Regions from separate parts of the Kineococcus sp. NPDC059986 genome, predicted to be linked through region 3. Evidence: riboswitches for the same ligand, from Rfam matches in the RefSeq annotation. Region 3 holds a riboswitch; each other region holds the start of a gene.
What was found. A riboswitch is a leader RNA that binds a small molecule or an ion and turns the genes downstream of it on or off. The one in region 3 is predicted to bind S-adenosylmethionine.
Positions count from the first base shown of each region.

Region 1: another riboswitch for S-adenosylmethionine. It lies ahead of AB0637_RS07525 (sugar ABC transporter substrate-binding protein); the one in region 3 lies ahead of AB0637_RS00930 (PLP-dependent transferase).
Region 2: another riboswitch for S-adenosylmethionine. It lies ahead of AB0637_RS10050 (aminotransferase class V-fold PLP-dependent enzyme); the one in region 3 lies ahead of AB0637_RS00930 (PLP-dependent transferase).

Region 1 is NZ_JBFBND010000007.1:48,452-53,666, forward strand. It holds gene AB0637_RS07520 (Rne/Rng family ribonuclease) at 1-794, opposite strand, end outside; SAM riboswitch class I at 1,212-1,302, shown strand; gene AB0637_RS07525 (sugar ABC transporter substrate-binding protein) at 1,539-2,927, shown strand; gene AB0637_RS07530 (sugar ABC transporter permease) at 2,924-3,898, shown strand; gene AB0637_RS07535 (carbohydrate ABC transporter permease) at 3,895-4,752, shown strand; gene AB0637_RS07540 (LLM class flavin-dependent oxidoreductase) at 4,776-5,215, shown strand, end outside.
Region 2 is NZ_JBFBND010000010.1:91,483-96,697, reverse strand. It holds gene metE (5-methyltetrahydropteroyltriglutamate--homocysteine S-methyltransferase) at 1-1,106, opposite strand, end outside; gene AB0637_RS10055 (methylenetetrahydrofolate reductase) at 1,103-2,071, opposite strand; SAM riboswitch class I at 2,130-2,221, opposite strand; SAM riboswitch class IV at 2,361-2,474, shown strand; gene AB0637_RS10050 (aminotransferase class V-fold PLP-dependent enzyme) at 2,529-3,881, shown strand; gene AB0637_RS10045 (hypothetical protein) at 3,900-4,127, opposite strand; gene AB0637_RS10040 (LLM class flavin-dependent oxidoreductase) at 4,306-5,215, shown strand, end outside.
Region 3 is NZ_JBFBND010000001.1:198,588-203,802, reverse strand. It holds gene AB0637_RS00935 (NtaA/DmoA family FMN-dependent monooxygenase) at 1-1,215, opposite strand, end outside; SAM riboswitch class I at 1,283-1,389, shown strand; gene AB0637_RS00930 (PLP-dependent transferase) at 1,501-2,823, shown strand; gene AB0637_RS00925 (LLM class flavin-dependent oxidoreductase) at 2,823-4,133, shown strand; gene AB0637_RS00920 (alpha/beta hydrolase) at 4,138-4,680, opposite strand; gene AB0637_RS00915 (antibiotic biosynthesis monooxygenase) at 4,691-4,996, opposite strand; gene AB0637_RS00910 (FtsX-like permease family protein) at 5,015-5,215, opposite strand, start outside.

The sequences.
Region 1 (5,215 bases), on a different contig from region 3:
GCGTCGGTGGTCCGCTCGGGGGTGGTCTCGGCGACCGCGTCCCGGCGGCGGGCGCCGCGGGCGAAGCCGGCCGCGCGCACCAGGACCGGGTCGTCCATGAGGTCGGAGGGCTCGGTCGGCGCCTCCGCGGGGGTCTCGACCGGGGCGTCGACGGGGGCCTCGAGGGGGGCCTCGACGGGGGCTTCCTCCACGGGCGCGTCGGCGGCGGCCGCGACGACCGGCTCCACGGCGGGTTCCGCGGCGGGGGTCTCCACGGGGGCCGGCGTGCCGGCCGACTTGCGCGCACGACGCCGACGCGGGGGCGCGGTGACCTCCACCGGGACGTCCTCGGCGGGGGTGTCGGCAGGGGCGGCGACGGCACCGGTCTCCGCGACTGCCGGGATCTCCGCGACTGCCGGGGTCTCCGCGACTGCCGGGGTCTCCGCGACTGCCGGGGTCTCGGTGCGCGCTTCGGCGGCGGGCGTCTCGGGCGCCGCGACCTTGCGGACGGCGCGGCGGGCCCGTCGCCGCGGGGCGGGAGCCTCCGCGTCCGGGGTCACCTCGGGGGTCGCCTCGGGCGCGGGCTCGCTGGCGACGTCCGGGGTGACCGGGGTCTCCGCCACGGGGGCGGCGACCGCTGCGCCGTCACTGGTGTTCTCGGCGGTGGTCTCGTCGGTGGTCGCGTCCACGTGGGCGGGCGGACCGGCCGGCCTGCTCGCGGCGCGACGGCGGCGGGGCCGCGTCGCCCCGGTGCCCGTCGCGGACGCGGTCGTCGCGCCGTCGGTCGTCGTGTTCTCGTCGGGTGTGCTGGTCACGGGTGTGCTCCGCTTCGCCCGCAGCTTCCGCGCCACCGGTCGTCCCCCGCGGACGCTCGGGCGTCCTTGTCGGAATCGCCGGGCGGGTCGACCCGCACCCGACGGAAGTCCTGGTGCACCGGAGGGGTCGCGCGACGCGTGCTCCCCCCGGAGCCGCCGGCGGTCGTCGTCAGGGGAACGGGCCGGGGCGCCAGCGAGGTCCTTCCACCAGACCGCGGCGCTGCCCGGGACCCACGCACCAGGCGACGGTCTCGACGGCGGGCCGCCCGCCCGGTGTCGGGGAACGCGCGACCGTCTTCAGTGTGGCACAGCCCGGTGCCGCACAGCCCGCCCGCCGTGACCCTGCGCACTCGCGCCCACCGCCGGCGCCTCTCGGAACGTTCCCGGAAGGGCAGGGGGTCCGCTACGCTGCGACCAACACCATCCAGAGTGGCCGAGAGTCCTGGCTCGACGACGCCACAGCAACCACCGCGTGAGCGGCAGGTGCTCCCGCCAGGGACGATGGAGGACTCGCGATGCACAGCCGTACCCGTCTGACCCGGCGTTACCACGTCGACCTCGCGCGCACGGCCTCGATGGTCTGTCGCCCGGGCTCCTCGGCGCACCAGGGGACGTCAGCCGCAGCCTGACCGGCCGCCGCACGTCCCCGGGGCCATCGCCCCGCCCTCCCCGCACCGCACGAGCGCGCCGTTCCGCGCGCACCCCCCGACGGACGTCCCGTCCGCCTACCCCCGGAGCACCGCCATGTCCGCGCCCCGTCGCACCCCCCTGCCCCAGCCCGCCCCGTCGGCCGCCGCCCGCCTCGTCGCCAGCCGCCGCCGCATCCTGTCCGGCGCCCTCGGGGTCGGCGCCCTGGCCGCCACCGGCACCCTCGCGGCCTGCGGCGAGGGGTCCGCCGCGTCGGGTCTGGCCGCGCAGAAGGCCGTCGACCTCAAGGGCGCGACGCTCAAGCTCATGGTCAACCAGCCGCACGTGCTGGCCTTCACGGACCTGCTCGGGAAGAAGTTCGCCGACGAGTTCGGCGGCAAGCTCGATGTCACGGCCGTCCCCTACGACCAGCTGACGAGCAAGCAGATCCTCGACGTGCAGGGCGGCGACGGCGAGTTCGACGTCTTCGACTACTTCTACTTCGGCCTGGGCGAGCTGGTGAACGCCGACGCCCTCGTCGACCTCACCGAGTGGATCGGCGCCAACGGCGAGATCGGCACGGACGACTTCCTCCCGTCGATCTACGACCCGTACACGCTCATCGACGGCAAGCGGTACGGCCTGCCCTTCGACGGCGACACCCACGTCCTCTACTACAACGCCGAGGTCTTCGAGCGGTACGGCGTGGAGCCGCCGAAGACCTGGGACGAGTACGACGCGGCCGCCGAGAAGATCACCAAGGACTCCGGCGGCGCGGTCTACGGCGCCATCGTCGAGGGGCAGCAGGTCCCGATGATCCTGGGCTGCTCCTTCATCAACCGTCTCGCGGGCTACGGCGGGACGCTCGTGGACTCCGACGGCAAGCCCGCCTTCGCGGGCGAGGAGGGCCTCGCGGCGCTGCAGCACCTCATCGACGTCTCCCCCTCCGCCCTGCCGACGCCGCTGCAGACGGGCTTCGACCAGGCCAACTCGGCCTTCCTGTCCGGGCAGGGCGCCATGCTCGACACCTGGACCGACCTCGGCCTCAAGGCGCAGGACCCGTCGAGCTCGAAGATCGTCGACAAGTGGGGCGTCGTCACGCTGCCGGTCGGCGGGAAGAACACGACGCCGCGCACGGCCCTCGACGCGGGCTTCGGCCTCGGGGTGTCGAGCGCCTCGAAGCAGCAGGACAAGGCGGCGGCCTTCGTGGAGTGGGCGACGAACAAGGAGAACAACCTCCTGCTCGCCTCGACCGCCGGTTCGGGCATCGACCCGGCCCGCAAGTCGGTGCTCGACGCGGACTCGTACGCGCAGGCGGCCGGCAAGGCCACCGACGTCATCCGCGAGGGCCTGGACGGCACGCCGCTGGCGTGGCCGAGCCGGCAGGGCGCCCCGAAGGCGCTGCAGGACCTCGTCGACCAGCTGGCGCTCGCGATCCAGGGGCAGACGCCGCCGCAGGCCGCGCTCGACAAGGCCGCGGAGAGCTGGGAGAAGGAACTCGGATGACGCAGCTCGACGAACAGCGCGGGGAACGGACGCGGGCCGGGGTCCCGAGGCCCCGCCGCGGATCCGCTCCCGGAGGCCGGCGGGCGGTCCCCGGCCGGCACCGGCCCGGGCACGTCTCGACCTGGCTGGCGGCGCCCAGCCTGGCCGGGCTCGCCCTCATGCTCGTCTACCCCACGCTGTTCGTCGTCGCGCTGGCGGTGACGAAGTCCTCGCTGGCCCGACCGCTGCAGCGGTTCACCGGGACGGAGAACTTCGTGGACGCGTGGGGGTCCCTCGCGTTCGCCGGCTCCCTGGTCCGGTCGGTCGTGTTCGCCGTCGTCGCCGCCCTCGCGGCCACGCTGATCGGCGTGCTGCTGGCCCTGCTGCTGCACGCCCGCGGGACGCGCTTCGGCGTCGTCGGGACGGTCCTCCTGCTACCGCTCGTCACCCCGCCCGTCATGGTCGGGGTGGCGTGGAAGCTCATGCTCGCCCCCGTCGGCGGCGCGTTCGGCGGGTTGTTCTCCGCCCTGGGGTTCCCCGGGGCGAACCCGTTGGGCGACAGCGTGGGTGCGTTCGGCGCCCTCGTCGTCATGCACGTCTGGCAGTGGACCCCGCTCGTCACGCTGCTCGTGTTCGCGGCACTGCTCGGGGTTCCCGAGGAACTGCGCGAAGCGGCCGCCCTCGACGGGGCCGGCGCGTTCCGGTCGTTCACGAACGTCGTGTGGCCCGTCGTCGCGCCGAACGTGTTCTCGGTGCTCCTGCTCGAACTCGTCATCGGGCTCAAGGTGTTCGACCTCGTGACGGTCGTGACCCAGGGCGGGCCGGGCGTCTCCACCATCGTCTCCAGCTTCGAGATCTTCAGGACGGGCATGCGCGGCAGCTACGAGATCGGCACGGCGGCGGCGGAGACCCTCGTCTTCGGCCTCGTCGTGGGTGTCCTGACCACCGTCGTCACGCTGCTGCGGGCGCGCGCCGTGAAGGCCGACCAGTGAGCGCGACGACGGTTCCGAGCGCCCGGCGTGCGACGACCCCGGCGGCGACGTTGCGCCGCGGGGGGATCCGCGTCGTCCTCGCGGTCGTCGCGTTCGTGGCGCTGCTGCCGCTGCTGTTCCTCGTCTCGCTGTCGCTGCGCAGCGTCGACGACATCGCCAACGGCGGCTGGCTTCCCAGCGTCTTCGTGTGGTCGAACTTCTCGAAGGCGTTCTCGACGGTCCCGCTGTCGACGATGCTCGCGAACTCCTGGGTCGTCGCCGTCGGCGCGACGGTGCTGACCTCGCTCGTGGCGGTCCCCGCCGCGTACGTCACGGCCCGCGCCGGGGTGCGCGGGGAACGGCTGCAGACGGTGCTGCTCGCGAGCTACTGCGCGCCGCCGATCGTCGCCGTGCTGCCCCTGTACTACCTGCTCAAGCAGGCGGACCTGACGAACACCGCCATCGGGCTCGTCCTGGTCAACGGCCTGGCGAACGTGCCCGTCGCCGTCTGGCTGCTGGACGGTTTCGTCCGGCGCATCCCGGTGGAGATCGAGGAGGCCGGCTGGGTGGACGGGCTGTCGACCACCGGCGGCCTCGTGCGCCTCGTGCTGCCGCTGCTCGCCCCGGGCCTGGTGGCCGCGCTGCTCATCTGCCTGTTCCTGTCGTACAACGAGTTCCTCTTCGCCGTGTCGTTCTCCCAGAGCACCGACAGCCAGACCCTCCCGGTCGGGTTGTCCCTGTTCCAGGGCGACCGCACCGTGCAGTTCGGCCAGCAGGCGGCGGCCTCGCTCGTCGGGATCGTCCCGATGTACGTGCTCGCCGTGCTCGCCCAGAAGTGGCTCGTCGGCGGACTGTCCGCCGGCGCCGTCAAATGACCCGCCCCGAGATGGAGACCCCCGTGACCGAACCCCGCAGGGTGCACCTCAACGCGTTCGACATGACCTGCGTCGGGCACCAGTCCCCCGGGCTGTGGCGCCACCCGGACGACGAGTCCCACCGGTTCGACGACATCCGCTACTGGACGGAACTCGCCAAGCTCCTCGAACGCGGCAAGTTCGACTCCCTCTTCATCGCCGACGTCCTGGGGATCTACGACGTCTACCAGGGCGGCCCGGAGACGGCGCTGCGCGAGTCGACCCAGGTGCCCGTCGGCGACCCCATGCTCGCCGTCTCGGCGATGGGCGCGGTGACCGAGCACCTCGGGTTCGGCGTGACGGTGTCGCTGACCTACGAGCAGCCGTACTCCTTCGCCCGCAAGATGGCGACGCTGGACCACTACACGAACGGCCGGGTCGGCTGGAACGTGGTGACGAGCTACCTGGAGTCCGCGGCCAGGAA
Region 2 (5,215 bases), on a different contig from region 3:
TTCTGGTCGGCGAACGCCAGCCAGCTGCGCAGTCGTTCCGGCAGCGCCGTCTCGCGGTCCACGTCGTGCGGCACGTGCAGGAGCGAGGTCGACGTCCCCGCGACGACGTGGGCGGGCCCGTCCTGCAGGGAACGCAGTGTCGCCAGCGCGTGCTCGAGGTCACCGCGCCAGACGTTGTGCCCGTCGACGACGCCCGCGACGACGGTCTTGCCGGCCAGCGCGGAACCGTCCGCGGGCACGGAGCCCTTGACGAGGTCGAGCGCGATCCCCTCCACCGCGCTCAACGCCCCCAGGAACCCGTGCGCGTCCCCGTAGGGCGTGGCGACCAGCAGCCGCGGACGGGACGGGACCGCCGCGAGCCGCTCGTAGGTGGCGCGGACCAGCTCGTCGAGCCCGTCGACACCGGCCGTGGCGGAGTCGCTCACCAGCCCCGGTTCGTCGAGCTGGACCCAGGTCGCCCCCGCCGCGGCGTAGGCGGCGAGCAGCTGCTCGTAGGCACCCAGCAGGTCCTCGAGCCGCGACAGCGGGGAGAACCCGGCCGGGCTGTCGTCGGACGCCTTGGCCAGCAGCAGGAACGTGACCGGACCGACGAGGACGGGACGCGTGAGGAACCCGTCCGCGAGGGCCTCGGCGAACTCCCGGACGCCGCGGTCGTCGGCGAACCGGAACGCGGTGCCCGGGCCGATCTCGGGGACGAGGTAGTGGTAGTTCGTGTCGAACCACTTCGTCATCTCCAGCGGGGCCAGCGCGCCGCGCCCCCGGGCGATCGTCGAGTAGGCCTGCAGGTCCACCCGTCCGTCGGCCGCGACGAGGTCGGCGAACCGTTCCGGAACAGCACCCACGGCGACGGCCGTGTCGAGGACCTGGTCGTAGGCGGAGAACGAGGACGGGATGGAGGCGTCGTGGGCGGGCAGGCCCAGCGCGTTCAGCCGCCGGACCGTCGCCGCCCGCACGGCCGCCAGGGCCGTCTCCGTCGCGGCGAGGTCGGCACGCCCGGCCCACAGGGCCTCCAGCGCCCTCTTCGTCTCGCGGTCGGGGCCGATGCGGGGGTAGCCGAGGACGGTCGCGGTCCACGCCGGCTGGTCGGTGGTCGGGTGCTGGCTCATCGGAGGGCTCCTCCTACCGCGCGGACGCGGCGTTCGGCGGGACGGGTCGTGGTCGTGTGGTCGCGCAGGTGGTCGCGCAGGTCGTCGAGCAGGTCGAGGACGGGCTCGACCGCGTTGAAGGTGTAGAGGTGCAGGCCGGGTGCGCCGACGGCGAGCAGGTCGCGGGCGAGCCCGGAGGTGAACGCCGTGGCCGCTCGGCGACGGACGCGTTCGTCGCCGGAGTCCAGGGCCGCGAGCAGTTCCCGCGGTGCGGGGACACCGGTCAGCTCGCCGATCCGTTCGAGCCGGCGCAGTTCGTGGGTCACCGCCAGCCCGGGCAGCAGGGGCATCGTGATCCCCGCGGCCCGGGCCCGGGAGAGGAACGTCCCGTACTCCCGGGCGGACCAGCCGACCTGGCAGACGGCGAACTGCGCGCCGGCGTCCTGCTTGGCGCGCAGGACCGCGAGTTCGTGCTCGTCGCGGTCCCGCGGGAAGGCCGCGACGGCGAGGCTGAGCGGGGGGACGTCGACGGGGAGACGCCCACCCCGCAGCGCGAGGCGCCGCCGGTCGGCGACCTGGAGGAGTTCGACGAGGTCGCGGGCCGTCGCGACGCCGTCGGGGTGGGGGGTGAACTCCCCCGCCCCGCACGGCGGGTCCCCGCGCAGGGCGAGGACGTTCCGGACGCCGGCGTCGAAGAACTCGCACGCCAGGTCGACGACCTCGCGGCGGGAGGAACCCACGCACGTCAGGTGCGCCATGGCGGGCACCGCCGTGGAACTCAGGACGTGGGCCAGCAGGTCACGGCTCGGACCCCGGGTGGCACCGGCCGCCCCGAAGGTCACCGAGACGAAGTCCGGTCCGGTGGCCAGGAGGTCGGACAGTCTGCGCCACAGCGCATCCCGCCCGTCCGCCGTCCTCGGCGGGAAGAGTTCGAAACTGAGCGTCGGCCGCCCCGCCGCACCGGCGACGAGGGGGGCGAGCGTCATCGCGCCGGTCCCGCACAGGGTCGCGGGGTCGGTTCGACATCGGTGTTGCGCATCACGGGCTCCATCGGCCTGGCGTTAGCACCCTCGCCCGGGCTCGGGGGGTTGCTGCGGCGTCGTCGAGCCAGGACTCTCGGCCGCTCTGGATGGTGTGCTCCGACCATAGAGGCACTTCGCTCGGCTCCACAAGTGGTCCGGGAACGACCACCCGGGCGGCGCAGGACGGGCTCAAGGAAGGCCGCCGACACACCGATGTTGATCGTTCGGGATCCTCGTGGCAGGCTCCTGCACAGGTCATGAGCGCCAGCGACAAGCCCCGGCTCGCTGGCCGGCAACCCTCCTCCGCGGTGGGGTGCCCCGGGTGACGACCTGGCCGGTTCCGTGGTGGAGCCGGCAAGCGCGGACCTCGCCGGGCGACCCGGTTCTCCCGGCAGGGTCCCCCTCTCCCAGGAGTTCCTGCGTGAGCACCAGCACCCTCTCCCCCTTCCGACCCTCCTGTCGCCGCCCCGGTCCGGTCGACCCGCTGCTCCCCGTCGTCGGCGCCGACACCCCGGTCCCCCTCGCCACCGGCGGCACCTCGACCTACGTGAACCTCGACAACGCGGCGAGCGCCCCGGCGTTGCGCGCCGTCGCCGACCGGGTCGCCCAGGTGCTGCCGCACTACGCGAGCGTGCACCGCGGCGCCGGGTACCTGTCCCGCGTCTCGACCGCCCTCTTCGAGCAGGCCCGCGCCGAGGTCGGCCGGTTCGTGGGCGCCCGCCCCGACGACGTCGTCGTCCTCACGAGGAGCACCACCGACGCCCTCGACCTGCTGGCCAAGGCCGTCCCCGCGGGGACCCGGGTGCTGGTCGCCGACGTCGAGCACCACGCCAACCTGCTGTCCTGGCAGCGGTCGGCGCGGACCACGGTCGTGCGCGGCGGGGCCGACGCGGAGGAGACGGCGGACCTGCTGGCGGCCGAACTCGCGACCGGCCGCTACGGGCTGCTGGCCGTCACGGGGGCCTCCAACGTCACGGGGGAGGTCCTGCCGCTGCGGCGGCTGGCGCGGGCGGCCCGCGACGCCGGAGCCCGCACCGCGGTGGACGGCGCGCAGCTCGTGCCGCACCGGCGGGTGGACCTGGCGCGCGACGGGATCGACTACCTGGCCCTGTCCGGCCACAAGCTGTACGCGCCCTTCGGCAGCGGGGCCCTCGTCGGTCGCCGGGACTGGCTGGACGCGGCCGACCCCTACCTGGCCGGCGGGGGCGCGACGCTGGACGTGAGCGCGGACGGGGTGGCGTGGGCGGACGGCCCCGACCGGCACGAGGCGGGTTCACCCAACGTGGTCGGCGCGGTCGCCCTCGCCCAGGCGTGCAGGACGCTGGCGGCGCTCCCCGTCGGGGCCCTGGAGACCCACGAGGCGCAGCTGCGCGCCCGGCTCGTGGACGGGCTGACCGCCCTGCCCGGGGTCGAGGTCGTGCGACCGCACCCCCGCGACGCCGTCGCTGTCGTGACCTTCACCGTCCCGGGTCACCCCGCCTCGCAGGTCGCCGCGTACCTGTCCGCCGAGCACGGCACGGGGGTTCGGGACGGCCGGTTCTGCGCACACCGCTTCGCCGACGCCCTGGGGCTGGGCGCGGGAGGTCTGCGCGTCTCGACCGGGGTGGGCACGTCGTCCGCCGACGTCGACCGCCTGCTGCGGGCCCTGCGGCAGTACCTGACGACCGGTCCGGAGCTCACCTACGGGGTCGTCGACGGCCACTGGGGGCCGGTGTCGGACGCCCGACCGGCACCCGAGACGTTCCTCGCCCCCCTGACCGCCACCCGCCGGTGACCCCGGGGCGCACGCCGCTCAGGCCAGCGGCTCGCTGCTGGGCCGCGGCCCTTCGCCGGTGCGGGGAGCCTCGTGGGCGAGCAGAGCGTGCAGCTCGGACTCGAACTCCGTCCAGGTCAGTTCGCCGGGGCCTGGTTCGAGGTGGCGGCCGGCGTCGTGGCCGCCCTCCTGCGCGTGGGCGAGGTCCGCTGGCGACCACGGGAACCCCCACTGGCCGTGGCCGGCCAGGGCGAGCCCCTGCACCACGACCGACCCCAGACTGGTTGCGGCAGCGCACCATCGCGCCCACTGTCGTCGCAGCACCTCTCGCACCTCCACTCTCGGGGGCCTCACTGTCGCACACGACCGGCGTCGCCGGGAGGCCCTTGCCCGACCCGCTGCGCGAGACGCGCAGCACACTCCCCGACACCACTCCGGAGACCCCGTGACCACTCCCCTGCACGTGTTCCTCGACGTCGACGGCGGCGGCTGGCACCCCGCCGCCTGGCGCCGCTCCCGCAGCACCCCCGACGAGGTCCACTCCCCCTCCCGGCTGCGGGGGTTCGCCGTCACCGCCCAGGCCCAGGGGCTGACGGGACTGACGTTCGAGGACCCGCCCGCGACCGACCCGCGCAACCCGGTGGGGCACCTGGACGCCGTCCAGCGCGCAGCCTTCCTGGCCGGCACGACGGACGCGATCGGCCTGCTCCCCGTGGCGGCGACGACGTACTCCGAGCCCTTCCACGTCGCCGCCCAGATCGCCTCGCTCGACCACTCCAGCGCGGGCCGTGCCGGCTGGATCGCGACGACGTCCCCGCCGGCCGTCGCGCGGGGTGTGGACCTGCCCGTCGCCGCGGACCCCGCGACCGAACTCGCGGACGTCGTGGACACCGTCCGGGCCCTCTGGGACTCCTGGGAGGACGACGCCGTGATCCGGGACGTCGCCACCGGGCGGTACGTCGACCGCGACCGCCTCCACCACGTCGACGTCGACACGGGCCGCTGGTCGGTCAAGGGCCCGCTGACCGTTCCGCGGTCCCCGCAGGGCCACGCCGTCGTCGTGGTGCACGAGGACGACCTCGGGAACCGGCCCGACGTCCCCGACGTGGTGCTCACGGGGAACCCCGGGGCGCGACGGTCCCCAGGCTCTCCCCTCGTCGTCCTCGACGTCGAGTTCGCCCTGGACACCACCGCGCACCCGGCCGCCGACCGGTTGGCGGCCCTGGACGCCTCCGCCCCCGCGCCGGACGCCGGGAATTCCCGGGTCCGGTGGGCCGGGTCGGGCGAGGCCTTCGCCCGGTACCTCACCGACCTGAGCCGCACCGTCGACGGGGTCCGGTTGCACGCGGCGGTCC
Region 3 (5,215 bases):
CAGCGGGACGACCTCGTCGGCGAACTCCTCCAGCCCCCGCGGGACGGAGGAGAACGCGAGGGTGAACCCGTCGGCCGCACCGGAGGTGAACCGCTCGGTCATCCAGTCCGCGACCTCCTCGGGGGTCCCGGGCAGGAACCGTCGGCGCAGCATGGCGCGGTACAGCTCGCGCAGCGTGAACCGGTCGCGGTCCACGAGCTTGCGGATGCCCTCGTAGACGGTCTGCACCTGGTTCGAGCCGCCCGCGAAGTCGAAGCGGAACTCCTCGTCGAGGGGCCGGTCGGACAGGTCGACCCCGAGGTGGTGGGACAACCAGTCCAGGCTCAGCCGGTCCGGGGTGAGGGCCTCGATCTCGTCCACCCGTTCCCGGGCCTGTGCGCTGGTGGCGCCGAGGACGGGGGACAGCGCCGGCAGGACCAGCAGGTCCGACCGCGCGCGACCGGCGGCGACGGCCCGCCCCTTGTAGTCCTCGTACAGCCGTTGCGCTCCGGGCAACGGCGCCGAGCCCGGGACGAAGACCGCCTCGGCGTGCCGTCCCGCCAGCCGGCGGCCGTCCTCGGACGACCCCGCCTGGAACAGGACCGGCCGGCCCTGCGGCGGCCGGGGCAGGTTCAGGGGACCGCGCACGCGGAAGAACTCGCCCTCGTGGTCCAGGACGTGCATCCCGGCCGGGTCGGCGTACCGGCCGCTCGCCGCGTCCGGGGCGACGGCGCCGTCGTCCCAGCTGTCCCACAACCCGTGGACCACCTCGACGAACTCCGCGCCGCGCCGGTACCGCGCCGCGTGGTCGAGGTTGCGCTCCAGGCCGAAGTTGCGCGCCTCCTCGTCGCTCGCGGACGTCACGAGGTTCCAGCCCGCGCGGCCGGAGCTGAGGAAGTCCAGGGAACCCACCTGCCGGGCGGTGTGGAACGGTTCGTTGTACGTCGTGGACACCGTCGCCACCAGACCGATGCGCTCCGTGCACCGCGTCAGCGCCCCGAGCAGCCCGAACGGTTCGGGTCGCAGGTTCGCCACGTGCTCGACACCGGAGGGGAACCGGTCCCACACGTAGAGCTCGTCGGCGTAGAAGACCGCGGCGAAGCCGGCCCGTTCCGCCGTGCGCGCGAAGTCCTCGTAGTAGCCGACCGAGAGGTAGTCGGCGGGCCGGCCGCCGGGCAGTCGCCAGCTCGTGAGGTGCTCGCCGCCGGGGTAGAAGAGCATCGCCGTGAGGATCACGCCGCCGCACGCTACCCCGGCCGTGTGGAGCGCTTGACAGCCCGGGCCCCCGTGCCCTCCACTGGATGTGCCATCCAGAGCGGCCGAGAGACCTGGCTCGTCGACGCCGCAGCAACCGCCCCGCCGGGGTCGGTGCTCCCGCCAGGACCGATGGGAGAGGACCACCGATGGAGCACGCACCGCTGACGCGACGTCTCGTGATCGACCTGCTGCGCAGTGCCGGGATGACCTGTCGGGCCTGACCGCCCCGACGTCTCCCCACGCCAGCCCCCGGAAGGTCCCTCGATGCCGCACGTCCCGAACACCTCCCTGTCCTTCGCCACCCAGCAGGTCCACGCCGGCGCCGAACCCGACCCGGTCACCGGCGCGCGGGTCACCCCCGTCCACCTGACCGCGGGATTCGTCTTCGACGACTTCGAGCAGGCCCGGGCCCGGTTCGCCGGCGAGGACGACGGGTACGTCTACACCCGCATGGGGAACCCGACGACGGCCGCGGTCGAACGCCGCCTCGCCGTCCTCGAGGGCGGCACCGACGCGATCCTGCTCGGCACGGGTCAGGCGGCCCTGACGGTGGCCCTGCTCGGGATCCTCGGGGCGGGTGACCACCTGGTGGCCGCCGCCGACCTCTACGAGGGGTCCCGGGGGTTGTTCCTGGAGAACTTCGCCCGGCTCGGGATCACCGTCGACTTCGCCGCGGGACCGCAGGACTGGGAACGCCTCGTGCGCCCCACGACCCGGGCGTTCTTCGCCGAGTCGGTCGCCAACCCCAAGAACACCGTCCTCGACCTGCCCGCGGTGGCGGCCGTCGCCCACCGCCACGGCGTCCCCGTCGTCGTCGACAACACCTTCGCCACGCCCTACCTGCTGCGGCCGCTGGAGCACGGTGCGGACGTCGTCGTGCACTCCGCGAGCAAGTTCCTCGCCGGTCACGGTGCCGCGCTCGGGGGTGCCGTCGTCACCGGTGCGGGGTTCGACTGGAGCGGTTCCGCGCACCTCACGTCACCGGCCGCGGTGCTGGGCGGCGTCAGCTGGGTCGACCGGTACGGTCCGCAGCGCGCCTACGTCGAGCACACGCGCGGTGTCGTGGCCTCCCGGATGGGACCGGCGATCTCCCCGTTCAACGCGTTCCTCGTCCAGCAGGGGCTGGAGACGCTGTCCCTGCGGGTCGCCCGTCAGAGCGCCACGGCGGAGCAGCTCGCGCGGTGGTTGCGGCAGCGTCCGGAGGTGGTCTCCGTCGACCACGCGGCCCTGCCCGACCACCCCTCGCACGACGTGGCCCGGACCCTGCTGCCGCGGGGGTGCGGCGCGGTGTTCTCGGTGACGCTCGCCGGGGGTCGGCCTGCGGCTCGACGGTTCGTGGACGCCGTGCAGCTGTTCACGCGCATGACCCACGTGGGGGACGTGCGCTCGCTCGTCATCCACCCGGCCAGCACGACGCACGCCCACCGCACCGAGGCCGAACGCCTGCAGACGGGGATCTGGCCCGGGCTGCTGCGGTTGTCGATCGGGCTGGAGGAACCCACCGACCTCGTCGCCGACCTCGAACGGGCGCTCGCCGCGACACGCGGAACCGCGCGCGCCGAGGAGCTGGCGGAGGTGGGCGCCTGATGGGCCGGCCGCAGCACTTCGGGTACTTCTTCTCCCGGGGTTTCGGCCCGCAGGGTTGGGGCCGGGACTACCAGGCGTGGAACGACGACTGGACGCGTCCGGACCTCTACGCCCACGCGGTCCGCGACCTCGAACGGGCCGGGTTCGACCTCGTCGTCGTCGAGGACGCGGTGTCGCTGGGGAACCCGGCGACGTTGGACCTGCGGGTGCGGGCGGCCTACGGGGGACCCAAGCACGACCCCCTGCTGCTCGCGCCCTACCTGTTCGCGGCGACGACCCACCTCGGGATCGTCCCCACCGTGAACGCCGGGATCACCCCGCCCTACCTCGCCGCGCGGCAGGCCGCGACCCTGCAGCACCTGTCGGGGGACCGGTTCGGGCTCAACCTCGTCACGGACGTGGGCAGCGCCCGGCACGTCGGTCGCGAACCCGTCGCGCACGACGTCGCCTACGACCGGGCGGAGGAGTGGATCGACGTCGTCCGCCGGTTGTGGCACAGCTGGGACGAGAGTGCGCTCGTCACCGACCCCGTCACGGGCCGGTTCGCCGACGGGTCGCGGATCGACGCCTTCCAGCACCGCGGTGAGCACTTCGCGCTCGACGGTCCGCTCAACGCGCTGCCCTTCGCCGGCGGCGAACCCCTGCTGGTCTCCCCCGGGGGATCGCCGCGGGGGCTCGCGTTCGCGGGGTCCCGCTCGGACGTGCAGCTCGCCCTGGCCCCCCTCGACGTCGCGCAGGTCCGCGCCTACCGGGCGCGGGTCCTCGAGGCCGCCGCGGCGTCCGGGCGCAAGGCCGACGACCTGCGGGTGCTGTTCGTCGTCAAACCCGAGCTCGTGAGCAGCCGGGAGGAGGCGGACCGGATCGTGGCGGCCTCGCGGACCCCGTCCGACGACGTGCTGCGCGAGGTCGCGCTGCACTGGTCCAGCGACCTCGAGACCGACCTCACGGTGCTGCCGCTGGGCCGGCCGCTGGACCCCACCGTGTTCGGTGACCACGTCTCGCGCGGGACGATCGCGGCGCTGCGGGGCGGGACGCCGGACGCGCCGTTGCGGGAACTGCTGGCGCGCAAGGCCCGCAAGGGGCGGCTGGCCGACCGCACCGGCCTCGTCGGGACGGCCGAGGAGTTCGCCGACCTCGTCGAGGAGTTCGGCGAGGACGCCGGCAACGACGGGTTCCTGCTGTCCGGGGACCTGCACCCCGTGACGTTGCACCGGTTCCTCGACGACCTCGTCCCGGTGCTGCGCCGGCGGGGGCTCCTGCGCAGCGGGTACGGCGGGGGAGGGCTGCGCGGCAACCTGTTCGAGTTCTGAGGGGTCAGTCGGCGAGGAACTCCCGGACCCGCACCCGCAGCCGCCCGAGGGCGTCCGCCGTCCGCGCCGGGTCCCCGGGGTGCTCGAGGGAGTGGTCGGCGCCCTCGAACTCCAGCACCTCCCGGTCGCTCTCGTGCGCGAGGGTGCGGTTCCAGTACGGGTCGGCCGTTCCGCCCACGAGCAGCGTCCGCGGGTGGGAACGGGCCGCGGCCAGTCCCACGTCGGGACGGTCCAGCAACGGCGTGAGCCAGATCCCGCTCAGCCCGCGGTCGGCCGCCACCGGCAGTGCGAGCGTCGTGAGCGACTTCGCCACGACGAGGCACGGGCGCAGGTCGTCGAGCAGGAACCGGACGAGGGCCGGGACGTCCTCGGGGCGGGGCGGGACCTCCGTCCACGACAGCGACAGCACCCGGCGGCCGGTGGCGAGGAGTTCGTCCCGGACGCCGCGCAGCACGGGTTGGTCCACGTCGTAGCCGCGCCCCGGCAGCACCAGCGCGGGTGCTCCCGGGGCGACGCCGCCCGGCGGGCCCTCCTCGACGATGCGCACGGTCCGGTCCTCAGCTCGGGTCGGCGCCCAGCACGACCTCGAACTCCAGGAGCGAGGCACCCGTGGCCACGGGCCGCTGCCGCTCGCCCGCGTGCGCCTCCCGGGCCCCGCCCCCGGCCCAGGCCTGGTAGGCCTCCTCGGTCTCCCACTTCGTGTAGACGAAGTACCGGGTCTCCCCGGCCACGGGGCGCAGGAGCTCGAACCCGAGGAACCCTGCGGTGCCCTCGACGGCCCCCATCCGGTGGGCGAACCGGCGTTCCAGTTCCGCCCCCGACCCCTCGGGCACCTCGATCGCGTTGATCTTCACGACAGCCATGGAGGCAGGATCCCAGGGTCAGTCGGCGATCGCGGCCACCGGGGGTGTCCGCGCCGCGCGCCGGGCCGGCAGCACGGAGGCGAGGACCCCCGCGGCCGCCGCGACGACGACGATGCCGGCGACCTGCAGCCACGGCACCGTGAGGTGCACCGGCGTCTGGCGGACCAGGACCGAGGCGGTCCCGGCCAGTCCGTACCCCGTGCCGAGGACGACGCCGAG